Regions from separate parts of the Thalassospira sp. ER-Se-21-Dark genome, predicted to be linked through region 2. Evidence: predicted binding sites of a transcription regulator. Region 2 holds the regulator's gene; each other region holds the start of a gene.
The links. The regulator LexA, encoded in region 2, represses DNA repair genes until DNA is damaged. The targets are predictions, from matches to a motif close to ATGTTCTANTTTGGTTC.
Positions count from the first base shown of each region.

Region 1 (4,279 bases), 200 kb from region 2:
AATCACAAGACTTGATTTGCCGCCGCCCGAGACCCCGGTCACACAGATGAACTTGCCCAGTGGAAAATCGACATCAATGCCTTGCAGGTTGTTGGCAGTTGCCCCTTTGATGGTAATCGCCTTGCCATTGCCCTTGCGGCGTTCCTTTGGAACTGCAATCTGTTCAACCCCGACAAGGTATTTACCCGTCAGGCTGTTTGGGTTTTGCTGGATCTGTTCAGGGGTACCTTCGGCAACGATGCGGCCGCCATGAATACCCGCACCCGGGCCCATATCCACAACATAGTCGGCCGCGCGAATGGCATCCTCGTCATGTTCAACGACAAGGACCGTGTTGCCAAGGTCACGCAAGCGTTTTAGCGTTTCAAGCAGGCGGTCGTTGTCGCGCTGATGCAGACCGATTGAGGGCTCATCAAGCACATACAAAACACCTGTCAGGCCCGAACCGATCTGGGACGCCAGCCGGATACGCTGGCTTTCGCCGCCGGAAAGGGTGCCGGATGTGCGCGACATCGATAAGTAATCCAGGCCGACATCGCGCAGGAATCGCAGACGATCATTGATTTCGCGAAGGATACGACGCGCAATCTCGGTTTCTTTTGCGTTCAGCTTATCTTCCAGTGCCAGGAACCAGTCGGCGGCCTTGGCAATCGAAAGATCCGTGACCTGGGAAATGTCGCAGCCGTCAACCTTTACTGCCAGTGCTTCGGGTTTCAGGCGTTTGCCCGCACAGGTCGGGCAGTGCGATACCATCTGGTATTTGGACAGTTCATCACGGGCCCACTGACTGTCGGTTTCACGCCAGCGGCGCGCCATGTTGGGAATGACACCTTCAAACGGACGCGAAACCTTATAGCTGCGTGATCCGTCATCATAGGTCACCGTGACTTCTTCGTCGCTAGATCCATGCAGGATGATGTCCTGCGCTTTCTTGGGCAGTTTTTCCCACGGGACATTGGTTTTGAAGTCAAAGTGCTTGGCGACCGATTTCAGGGTCTGGAGATAGTATTTCGATGTTGTGCTAGCCCAGGGCGCGACGGCACCGCCTTCAAGTGTTTTGCTTTCATCCGGGACGACCAGCATCGGGTCGAATTCCATTTGGGTTCCGAGACCATCACAGGCCGGGCAGGCGCCAAACGGGTTGTTGAATGAAAACAGGCGCGGTTCGATTTCCTCGATGGTGAAGCCGGAAACCGGGCAGGCGAACTTTGCCGAAAACACAGTGGTTTCGCTGGTTTTGGCATCTTCGGTCAAAACGATGCCGTCGGTAAGTTCAAGCGCGGTTTCAAAACTGTCCGCCAGACGGGTTGAAATGCCATCCTTGACGATCAGGCGATCAACCACGACTGAAATATCGTGTTTGAGCTTCTTGTTCAGTTCAGGTGCTTCGTCGATGTCATACATTTCGCCATCGATCTTGACACGCTGGAAGCCGCGCGCGCGAAGTTCACGCAGTTCTTTTTTGTATTCACCTTTACGGCCACGCACGATCGGTGCCAGAAGGTAAAGACGCGTACCTTCTTCCATCTCCATCACGCGGTCGACCATTTGCGAAACGGTCTGACTTACAATCGGAAGTCCAGTGGCAGGCGAATAGGGGATGCCAACACGCGCCCACAACAGACGCATATAGTCATAAATTTCGGTGACGGTGCCAACGGTCGAACGCGGGTTCTTCGAGGTCGTCTTTTGTTCGATGGAAATGGCTGGTGACAGCCCGTCGATATATTCGACATCGGGCTTTTGCATCAGTTCCAGGAACTGGCGGGCATAGGCCGACAGGCTTTCTACATAGCGGCGCTGACCTTCGGCATAGATGGTATCAAACGCCAGAGAACTTTTGCCTGATCCCGACAGACCGGTAATCACCACAAGGGAATCGCGCGGCAGTTCAACATCAATGTTCTGAAGGTTGTGTTCTTTCGCACCGCGAACCGAGATTTTCGTCAGCATGTCGGGCCTTTTGTTCCTGAATTGTTCGGAAAGTGTATAGAGGAGCCGTAAGCTATACGCAAGCGCACCCCTGACAGTTCCTGTCGGTATTTGTCAGGAGATCCGCAATTAACAACCCGACGCATGACAGAGCCACGAAAAAGCCCGCCGAACAAGACCGGCGGGCTTCATAAATCCCGTGACCGGAACGGTCAGGTTTTTTTGATCAGACTTAGCCTTTGGTAACCGTGCGACCGGTTGCGCCAAGGTCCTTGAAAGCTTCTTCGAGGCGTGCGGCCATCGACAGCTCAGCTTCGCGGATCCAGACGCGCGGGTCATACTGCTTTTTGTATGGCTGATCGGTTTCCGGATCGACCTGATACTTGAACGCACGTGCGTTGGCTTCGACATACTCGCCAACCGGGCGGGCATAGGCGAACTGGGTATCGGTATCGATATTCATCTTAAAGCAGCCATAGCTGACAGCTTCTTCGATTTTCTCTTTTTCCGAACCGGAACCGCCATGGAACACGAAGTCGAGCGGGCGATCACCCAGACCGTGCTTCTCAGCCACGTATTTCTGGCTTTCCAGAAGGATCTCCGGGCGAAGCTTCACGTTGCCGGGCTTGTAAACGCCGTGCACGTTGCCAAACGCCGCCGCGACCGAGAAGTGACCAAGCGGCGAGAGACGACGATAAGCTTCTTCGACTTCTTCCGGGCGGGTGTAAAGGCGCGGATCGATTTCCTCAACCGAGGTATCAAGCTCATGACCGATACCGTCTTCTTCACCACCGGTGACGCCCAGTTCGATCTCAAGGCTCATCTCGATGGCGGACATCCGTTTCAGGAAGGTTTCGCAGGTCGCGAGGTTGTCTTCAACGGATTCTTCGGACAGATCCAGCATGTGGGAGCTGTAAAGCGCCTTACCGGTTTCGGCATAGGCCTTTTCGCTCCATTTCAGCATTTCATCGACCCATGGCACAAACTTGCGGTTTGCGTGGTCGGTATGCATGACAACAGCAACACCGTAATGTTCAGCCAGAAGCTGTGCATGACGCGCAGCAGATACAGCGCCAAGAACACGGGCCGCAGCAGCGTCCTTGATGCCCTTGCCGGCAAAGAACTGTGCACCACCATTCGAAAGCTGAATGATAATGTCAGATCCGGCATTTGCTGCAGCCTCAAGGGCAGCGTTCATCGTGCTTGAAGACGTAATATTGACGGCGGGAAGGGCGTAACCGTCCTGCTTGCAGGCAGAAACGAGTTCGCGATAGGCGGCACCGGTAACAACACCGGGTTTAACGGAAGGCATGTGGGTACTCCTCCTGGGGGTCAGAGTAAAAACAGATCAGCAGCAAAATCACCTGAAGACCCTGCATACAAACTGTTACAGAGCCCAATGCATCTTCGAAATGCTGTCTCAGGTCAAGGCTTTCCGTCATAGACTTTCGGAAAATATTGCGTTTGCTCAGGCGTAAATCTCTTGCACGCCCTTGATCCAGCTTCGCGTCACATTGAACTGATCATCAAACAAAATCATATCGGCCTGATATCCCGGTGCCAAGCGCCCCAGAACATGACCAAGTCCCAGGAACTCCGCTGGATAAAGCGACGCCATGCGAAGCGCTTCATCAAGTCCGATTTCCGCCATTTCCATGCAATTGCGCACAGCTGAAATCATATCCAGGTCCGAACCCGCCAACGTGCCATCCGCAAGCGCGCACCGCCCATCAACCGCGATGATTTCCTCATCACCCAGCTTAAACCGTTTATCGGCGGCACCAACCGTTGGCATGGCGTCGGTGACCAACATTATCTTGCCCGCGGCCTTGGCGCGGACGGCGGTTTTGATCACTGCAGGATGGACGTGAAACCCATCCGCAATCAGGCCACACCATGTACGATCATCAGAAAGCGCCGCACCAACAACGCCCGGCTCCCGATGGGTCAGGGGGCTCATGGCATTAAACAGATGCGTAAAGCCCTGCATGCCTTCATCGATTGCCGAAATGATATCGTCGTAGGTGGCCGCTGTGTGCCCGGCGCAAACACGAACATCGCGGGCAACGAGCTTTGTGATCACGCCTTTATCAAGCAGTTCCGGCGCAAGGGTGACCAAAGTACAGCCGTTGCGAAGCCGGGAGACGAGTTCTATTGCATCAGGCTCCATCGGCCTGATCTGGTCCGCTGGATGCACGCCACGGCGCTTGAGATTAAGATACGGTCCCTCAAGGTGAATGCCGACGACACCAGCAACACCGTTATCCAGCGCGTCCTGAACGGCGGCAATCGCGGCCTCCATCTTGTCACGAGAATCGGTAATCAGGGTTGGCAGCATCGATGTCGT
Region 1 covers NZ_VDEZ01000002.1:679,505-683,783, forward strand. Annotated here, with positions in the region: gene uvrA (excinuclease ABC subunit UvrA) at 1-1,953, opposite strand, end outside; gene fbaA (class II fructose-bisphosphate aldolase) at 2,165-3,244, opposite strand; gene nagA (N-acetylglucosamine-6-phosphate deacetylase) at 3,401-4,279, opposite strand, start outside.
Region 1: uvrA (excinuclease ABC subunit UvrA) is a predicted target of LexA. The motif match lies at 1,964-1,980, and genes of this name have one in related genera.

Region 2 (4,279 bases):
CAGATCCGTGCGAACGCACGTCTCTTTCCCTTGCGCGCACCTGCTGTTCCCGGCGACCCGGATTTCTCACGCAACCTCTATTTCAGCAATATTGCCGCATCCGGCTTTGTCTTTGGACGACAATTCGAAGTTCTGGAAAATAAAAAAGACATAAATAACAATGCTTTGTTGGTGGGTATTGAAAGGGCGCGTCAATATATCTCAAACGTCATCAGCGATGAAATGACCGGCCCCGAAACCGGCATTGCCAAGGCACTGATCATTGGCGAACGCGGTGAAGTGGCCCCGGATATTGCCGATAACCTTCGCAAATCCGGCCTCGCGCATCTGTTGGCGATTTCCGGTCTGCATATGGGGTTGCTTTGCGGGACGGTGTTTTTCCTGATCCGGTTCGGGTTGGCCGCCATTCCATCAATTGCCTTGCGCTATCCGATCAAGAAATGGGCGGCGATGGCGGCCATGCTGGCAGGGCTTGTCTATCTCGGATTATCCGGGGCGACCATTCCGACCCAGCGCGCCTTTGTTATGTTACTTGTGGTTTGGCTGGCACTGCTGCTGGATCGCCGTGCCATATCGCTGCGCCTTGTGGGTGTTGCCGCGATCGTTGTTTTGATCCTTCGGCCTGATGCGGCACTTGGGGCCAGTTTCCAACTCTCCTTTGCCGCCGTTGGCGCTCTTGTTGCGTTTTATGACGGGCCGGGGCGGCGCTGGCTTGATCGGCAGGGGATGCTGTCCTGGTATGAGCGTGCTGGCCTTTATCTTGTAGGCTTGCTGCTGACCGGCCTGATCGTGACGGCCGTAACAGGCCCGATCATCGGTTATCATTTTGGCCGGATTTCGATGCTCGGTGTCTTCGCCAATCTGGTCGCTATTCCGGTCATGGCATTTTGGGTGATGCCCTGGATCGTTGTGACGCTGGCGCTGATCCCGATTGGGTTATCGGGGCTCTCACTTGCCGCGATGAAGCCCGGATTGACGGTGCTTTTGGAAACCGCCGAACTGGTTGCCGCACAGGACTGGGGGCTTTGGTATGTTTCGGGCCTTGATATGCTGGCGGTTGCCTTGGGGCTGTTTGCCTTGGCCTGGATCGTCATCTGGCGCGACAAGGTGATGATCGTGCCGGTTCTTCCGGTGATTTTTGCCGCCATCATCTTTCAGGCACTGCACAAAGAACCCGAAATCCTGATATCAGGCGACCGCGAAAGCTGGGCGATCTATGATCCCGATGCCGGTATCCTGCATACCTCATCGCGGCTGAATGATTTTCAAAAAGGCATCTGGATGAGCCGCTTCGGCATTCGCCCCGAACAGGAAAAAAGCCGCGTACAGGCCTGCCAGAACGACCCGTGCTCCGTGGGTGTTAGCGCTAACATCGTTCAGTCACGGATCATTGTCGCAAGCCGTATTACCAATCCGTTTTATGCCTGCCGCAACGCTGATATCATTGTCAGCCTGAAAACAGATCTGCCAACCACCTGTCAGGCCTCCGGCGCGCGCATGGTCATCGATGATGATGTTCTGTGGTGGCAGGGCGGTGTTGCGATCAAGCTGGCCTCGAAGCCAGATGAAAAGCCTGTCATCAACACCGTCCGTGCGGAAACCGGCAATTGGCCCTGGATCGTCATCGGTGGCAGAGCAGGGCGCTAAGAACCTGATCGCACACAAAACAAAAACGCCCGGGCAAAAGCACCGGGCATTTTTGTATGTAACCTCGCGCAAGCAATCAGTACTGACGCAGCAGCCCGACCAGACGGCCCTGAATGCGCACGCGATCTGGAGACAGGGCGCGGGTTTCATAGCGTGCGTTGGCCGGTTCCAGCAGAACTTCACCACGCCCGCGTTTCAGGCGCTTAAGCGTTGCTTCGCTGTCATCGACGAGTGCCACCACAATCGTGCCGTCATGGGCCTGTTCGCAACGTTGGATCAGGACGGTGTCACCATCCAGAATGCCAGCATCAATCATCGAATCCCCCGATACTTCAAGGGCATAGTGATCACCGGCGCCAAGCAGGGCCGCCGGGACCTGTACCATGGTCGTTTGATCGCGAAGGGCCTCGATCGGTGTACCGGCAGCAATCCGGCCATAGAGTGGTAAGCCAACGGATTCCCCGGCTTCCGAGAAGGCGGTTGGCACCGTGGTTGGTCGATGCGCGGCCTTTCGCACACTGGCAAGCGAGGTCACATTGTTTGGCGTTTCCGGCGCGTCATCATCGCTGTTTTCCGGAAGTCTGACGACCTCAAGCGCGCGTGCACGATGGGCAAGGCGGCGGATAAAGCCGCGTTCCTCAAGGCCTGTGATCAGGCGGTGAATGCCGGATTTGGATTTAAGGTTCAGGGCCTCCTTCATTTCATCGAAAGATGGCGAAATCCCGTGATCGCGAAGGTAATTGTCTATATAGACCAGCAACTCATATTGCTTGCGCGTCAGCATGTTATTTCCCGAACCTGTAAAAAGAACAAAAAGGATACACAGATGTTCTACTTTAGTTCTTTTTGCGGGTCAAGCGGCTCTGTGCGATTTGACGGAAAAACCGAATAATCGCCGTGATCCTTCAAAAAATGTGAATAATCGGCGGTCTGCGGGGCAGGAAGCTAGTCCGCGACAAAGGTACCCGATTTGCCACCTTCTTTTCGGGTGACCCGCAAATCGGTAATCCTCATACTTTTATCAACCGCCTTGCACATGTCAAAAACCGTGAGTGCTGCGACCGAGGCAGCAGTCAGGGCTTCCATCTCGACACCGGTCTTGCCGGTTGTCTTGCAGGTGGCGGTGATATCGACCGCATCGGCCCCCTCGACAAGTTCCAGATCGACGGTGACAGAAGTCAGGGGCAGGGGATGACAAAGCGGGATCAGATCGGGGGTCTTTTTCGCCCCCATGATCCCGGCAAGCTGGGCGATGCCAAGAACATCACCCTTTTTATGGCCCCGCTTGGCAATCAGCTTTGCCGTTTCGGAAGACATCAGAACCCGTGCCTTGGCAATGGCGGTGCGCGCGGTTTCTGCCTTGGCCGAAATATCGACCATCACCGCGTTGCCACCGGCATCAATATGGGAAAGCTTGTCTGCCATTGGTTCTGTCCAGTATTGATCAGGCCGCAAGGCCGAGCAGGTTGCGGGTGGCGGTTGCGACGTCGTCCTGGCGCATCAGGCTTTCGCCGATCAGGAAACACTCAGCGCCGACCTTTGCCATGCGGGCCAGATCATCAGGGGTAAACAACCCGCTTTCAGCTACCAGCAACCGATCATCGCCGACCATGCTTGCCAGTTCCTCGGTCGTGGTGAGCGAAATTTCCATGGTTTTGAGGTTGCGGTTGTTAATCCCCAGCAAACGTGACTTGAGCTTGAGCGCACGTTCGAGTTCCGGGGCGTTGTGCACCTCGATCAAAACATCCATGCCAAGGCTGTGCGCGGCATCTTCAAGCTCAGAAGCCAGGCTGTCTTCAAGGGCTGCCATGATCAGAAGGATGCAATCAGCACCAAGTGCACGTGCCTCGGTAATCTGATAGGGATCAACCATGAAGTCCTTGCGAAGGGCCGGAAGATCGACCGCCGCACGGGCCGCGACCAGATAGCTGTCATCGCCCTGGAAATAGGGTATGTCGGTCAGAACCGACAGGCAGCTTGCCCCGCCGGCCTTATAGGCCTTGGCGAGTTCCGGCGGATTGAAGTCCGGGCGGATCAGTCCCTTGGACGGGGATGCCTTTTTGATTTCGGCAATCAGGCCATAACGGCCATCGGCAACACTGGTTTCAAGCGCTCTGATAAAACCACGCGGGGCGGATTGCGCCTTTGCCTCGGCCTCCAGGGTGGCAAGCGTCTTGCGCTCCTTGCAGGCCGCAACGTGATCGCGTTTGTCGTTGCAGATTTTGGCTAGTACGTCGCTCACGCCGGGGTTCCTTCGTTGGTAATCTTCACAAGCCCTTGCAGGGTTTCGGCAGCCTTGCCGCTATCAATGGCGTCCGCGGCCTTTTTGATGCCGTCGGCCAGATCGCTGGCAATGCCGGTCACCACAAGAGCCGCCCCGGCATTCATCAGAACGATGTCGCGGTACGGGCTTTTCTTGGCGGCCAGAAGGTCGGTAATCGCCCTGGCATTGACATCAGCATCGCCACCCTTGAGATCGTCAAGCGTTACGGTTTCAAGCCCGAAATCGCCCGGATTGATTTCAAAGGTGGTGACGGTACCATCCTTGACCTCGGCAACATAGGTCGGGCCGGTGGTCGAGATTTCATCAAGGCCGCTGTCGCCATGAACAACCCATGCATGCACCGATCCC
Region 2 covers NZ_VDEZ01000002.1:883,188-887,466, reverse strand. Annotated here, with positions in the region: gene FHI25_RS11820 (ComEC/Rec2 family competence protein) at 1-1,647, shown strand, start outside; gene lexA (transcriptional repressor LexA) at 1,724-2,431, opposite strand; gene moaC (cyclic pyranopterin monophosphate synthase MoaC) at 2,593-3,072, opposite strand; gene trpC (indole-3-glycerol phosphate synthase TrpC) at 3,092-3,889, opposite strand; gene trpD (anthranilate phosphoribosyltransferase) at 3,886-4,279, opposite strand, start outside.

Region 3 (4,279 bases), 440 kb from region 2:
GGGGCTTTTAACTTCCAGGCTGCCTTGCCCCATCAATGTCTGACCGGACTGCAATATGACTTTGCTGTTCACGTTGGAGAAGTCACCTTGCAAAATAACTGTCGAATTTGCGCCTGCTGCTGCCACGGCATTGGAAAGATTGCTGCCTGTGGTCGATGAGCTATCCACTACCGACAACAATTGCCCAGATGCCGTTTCGCTTGCTGTCTCTGGCGGACCAAAGGCTCCGGCCCGGCTAACAACATCGACGTCACGAATAACCGGATCCGCCATTCGTCTTTCGATCGGTCTCAGGTCTGTTTGATGGGTTTCTTGGCCTCCAAACACCTGAAAGGGAATGCGCAATCTGAACATGGCAAAGCTTTGGGTGCCGCGCGGATCATCATGCTGAACCTCAAGCCCAAGGCTCAACCGAGAGTCATCCCAAAGGAAAGGGACCTCATTAAAGGTCAAATCAATTCGTCCCCGTGGACCGGCAATCATACCCGCCTTTTCATCGGAAAAGCGATATCCCCCGCCATAAAGGCGCAACTGTTGCTGGGAATTTTCATCAAAAACAGGCACGCGCCAGCCTAGCTCGGCATCAAAACCGCCCAAAGAACGTTCCTCGCCGCCGCGAAAAACAACAGTTGTACCGGAAATTGTCGCAGTATTCAGGCTATCGACCTGATAGGATTTTCGACCAATCGGAACATAGGCATTGGCACGTATATCCCAGTCCATCGACAGTGCTTCTGCACCGAACGTGATCTGGTTGAACATATTGCCCAAAGAGCTTCTGCGTCGGTCAAAATAGCCATACCCGCCCAAATTCCATCCGGATGACAGCATATGACGCACGCCCAATCCGTAATTGCCTTCCCTGCCATTCTGATTGTCGATCCTGCCGCGAAGATTGCCAAACACAAGCGTGTGGTCGTCCTGAATCAACGGTACGAACAGGTCGGCTTCACCGAGATGCCGGTCAGAACCCGGCTTTCCCTCAAGATCAATGTGAGGTCGCCATTTGTCAGATTCCGACGCTTTTACAGTAGAAAAAGAACTAACAAAAATTAATGCCAATACAGAAAACGAAATAAACATCGAATTTTGCATGAATTGGCCAATATAATTCGAATCAATCAAATATAACAAATTATTTTCATTTTTCAGCATAATAGTCTTTAAATTATCTATCGCTCACAAATGTAATTGATCCAATTTATTTAAACGAACCAAGCCATCAAATTGGAATTATGAACAAAACAACCTTTCCTCGACCAGCTCTATACGTCGTCATACATCAAAGCAATTTGTCCTGTATCTGTTTGTTTGACAGGAAACGCTGTTGATTGAGGTACCCTCGCCGGAATATCTGCGCTTGCGATAAGTTGTTTTGTGTTGGCGCGAGGCGAAATTACTGCACCGTTAATGTTCGGCGGTCCGTCACATCTGAATTCTTGGGTGAAATCTAATGCGCTTCAGATAGCTAAACCACTTCTATTCTTTATCATTTTCCCAAAAGTTATCATTTTCCCGACTGACGAGCGTTGGCACGGTCAGGAGATTGCTTCGGTCATTGGCACATTGAGGAAATTCATGACCGGTAACGCCAATAATTCGAACGTCGCCTTTGGCATGTTCCCGCGCCACACAGCCAAGCTTTCGTGTATTTAGACCGCATCTTTCATGACGACACAGGCAACCGGCGTGATCCTAACGGTGCGTTGCGCGGTTATAGACCTGATCAATATCCGAAAACAAAAATGCCCGCCGACTTCCATAACCGGCGGGCAAAGTACAATAGCGTTGGTTCAGATTAGGGGCGCAACGACACCAGCTTAACACCAAAGGCGATGAACACCGCCCCGGTGGTAGCCTTAAGTGCGCGCTGAAAACGGCCATTCCTTGCAAAGCGAGTCAGCCGTGCAAACAACATGACCATGGCTGCAAACCAGATGGCGTTGATTGCGGCATGCACACACACCAGCATAAAGGCGGCGGTCATCGCCCCCTCACCTACGGGAATGAATTGCGGGAAGGCAGCCAGATAAAACATCGAAGTCTTCGGGTTCAGCACATTGGTCAGAAGTCCCTCGCCATAAGCCGTGACCAAGGTACGCCTGCGTTTGGCCGGTGATACATTGGCAACTGTTTTCACCCCAAGCCACGCATCACGCAGCGCCTTGAACCCGACCCAGCACAAATAGGCTGCGCCAAGAAACTTCACGACCATAAAGGCCTGTGCCGACTGCACCAGAATCAGGGAAATACCAAGGATCGACAACGTCCCGTGCACATAAAAGGCACTGACAAATCCGGCCACATTGGCCATCCCGGCCATGCGTCCTGATGTCGGCACCGTCTTGGCGACCAGAACACCGTTGGGGCCCGGCGACATGACAAGCAGTGACGCAACCAGCGCAAAACTCAAAACCTGTGACCAATCCATGGCGCATTCCTTTTCTGATCCGCCGTAAAACCTTCTTGGACTATAGGTCTATCTGATTTTCCGACAAGCAAACAATTGTATCGCTGCAATCCGGAACACGGCAGATCTCAGGCTTGATGCTTTATCGGTTTCCACTTGAATGTTCCTATTTTGTTCTATACGTTGTTTGCATGCAAAACCAAACCGCCTTCATGGAACAAAACACCGACAACACGGCTTTTGGTGATGACCGGACGCGCCCGGATCATGACCAAAACGTCTTGCCTGTCCGCGCGCAAAAGGGACGCGGGGCTGTTTCAAATATTGATGGCCGGTTTGAAAGACATATCCATCAGGCAGTTGATGATGGCTGGACGTCACACCGGCTTGAAGAACAGGAACCACCCCGGATCAAAACGACCCTTGGCATTGATGGGGCGCGTTCTGTGATCACCCGCAATCAAAGCCCCGATGTGCCGTTTGATCGCTCCATCAACCCTTATCGCGGGTGTGAGCATGGCTGTGTGTATTGCTTTGCGCGCCCGACCCATGCCTATCTGGGCTTGTCCCCCGGTCTTGATTTTGAAACGCGTCTTTTCTGGAAGCCAGAGGCCGCCCAGCTTCTGCGCAAGCAACTCTCATCAAAGACTTATCAACCCGCCCCGATTGTGATCGGCACAAGCACTGATCCCTATCAGCCAGTCGATCGCGACAAGAAACTGACGCGGTCGATCATTGAAGTCCTGTCAGACTGTCAGCATCCCTTTTCACTGATTACCAAAAGCGCGTTGGTCACCCGTGACATTGACCTGATCGCCCCGATGGCCGCCCGAAACCGGGCATCGGTGGCCGTATCCGTCACAAGCCTTGATCACCGGCTGTCAAACCTTCTGGAACCGCGCGCCTCTGCCCCGCACTGCCGGCTTGAGGCCATCCGAAAACTCTCAGATGCGGGCATTCCGGTCACCGTCCTGTGCGCGCCGGTTATTCCGGGCCTGAATGATACGGAGATCGAAAAGATCGTGTCGGCCTGCAAGGACGCCGGTGCGCAATCGATTGGTCACATCGTCTTGCGCCTGCCGCTCGAAATCGCCGATCTGTTCGAAGAATGGCTGGAGGCCCATTACCCCGACCGCAAGGCCAAGGTGATGTCATTGATCCGTCAGATGCGTGATGGTCAAATCTATCAATCGGAATTTGGCACCCGCATGCGCGGCACCGGCCCGATTGCCGATCTGATCGCCAAACGCTTTGACGCTGCGCGCAAAAAGCATGGCCTGACCAACAGATCCCTCAACCTTGATTGCAGCGGCTTCAAACGTCCCAGCGCGAGCGGGCAAATGTCGCTGTTCTGACATCAGCAGCAACATCGCCCATATCCCGCAACAGATAACCCATCCGGATCAGTCCGCGCGCCGGATCAGCATCGTGCTTTTGCCCCCAACCGTGAGCCGCAGCACTTCGCCATCATCAAAGGCGTAGCTCAGGATATGATGGTCGGGATCAATGATCTGTTTGCCTTCGATGGTGACAGCACCACGTGCGACCAGTTCACTTGCCGCCGTAGTGGTCTCGGCAAAGCCCGCCATCAGAATAAGCGGCACCACCCCGATCCCGTCCTTCAGGGCGTTGGGCGTGAAATCAAGTGTCGGCATGCGATCAGCAAGAGAGATATGGGTCATTTTCCGGTTTCCTTGTTGGTAGGGCCACCTCGGGCAAACCGGTTTATGGAAAAAACAAAGGCCGCCCTGGGGCAGCCGGTCTTGGTTTAATTTACAAACACATCAACAGGCGCCGCGCTATGTGCACGACGTAAAATAGGCGTTCTGATGTGTAATAATGTTTTCCATGCTTTAATGCATATGGCGC
Region 3 covers NZ_VDEZ01000002.1:446,487-450,765, reverse strand. Annotated here, with positions in the region: gene FHI25_RS09760 (inverse autotransporter beta domain-containing protein) at 1-1,155, opposite strand, end outside; gene FHI25_RS09755 (LysE family translocator) at 1,799-2,431, opposite strand; gene FHI25_RS09750 (PA0069 family radical SAM protein) at 2,602-3,765, shown strand; gene FHI25_RS09745 (tyrosyl-tRNA synthetase) at 3,814-4,092, opposite strand.
Region 3: FHI25_RS09750 (PA0069 family radical SAM protein) is a predicted target of LexA. The motif match lies at 2,571-2,587, and genes of this name have one in related genera.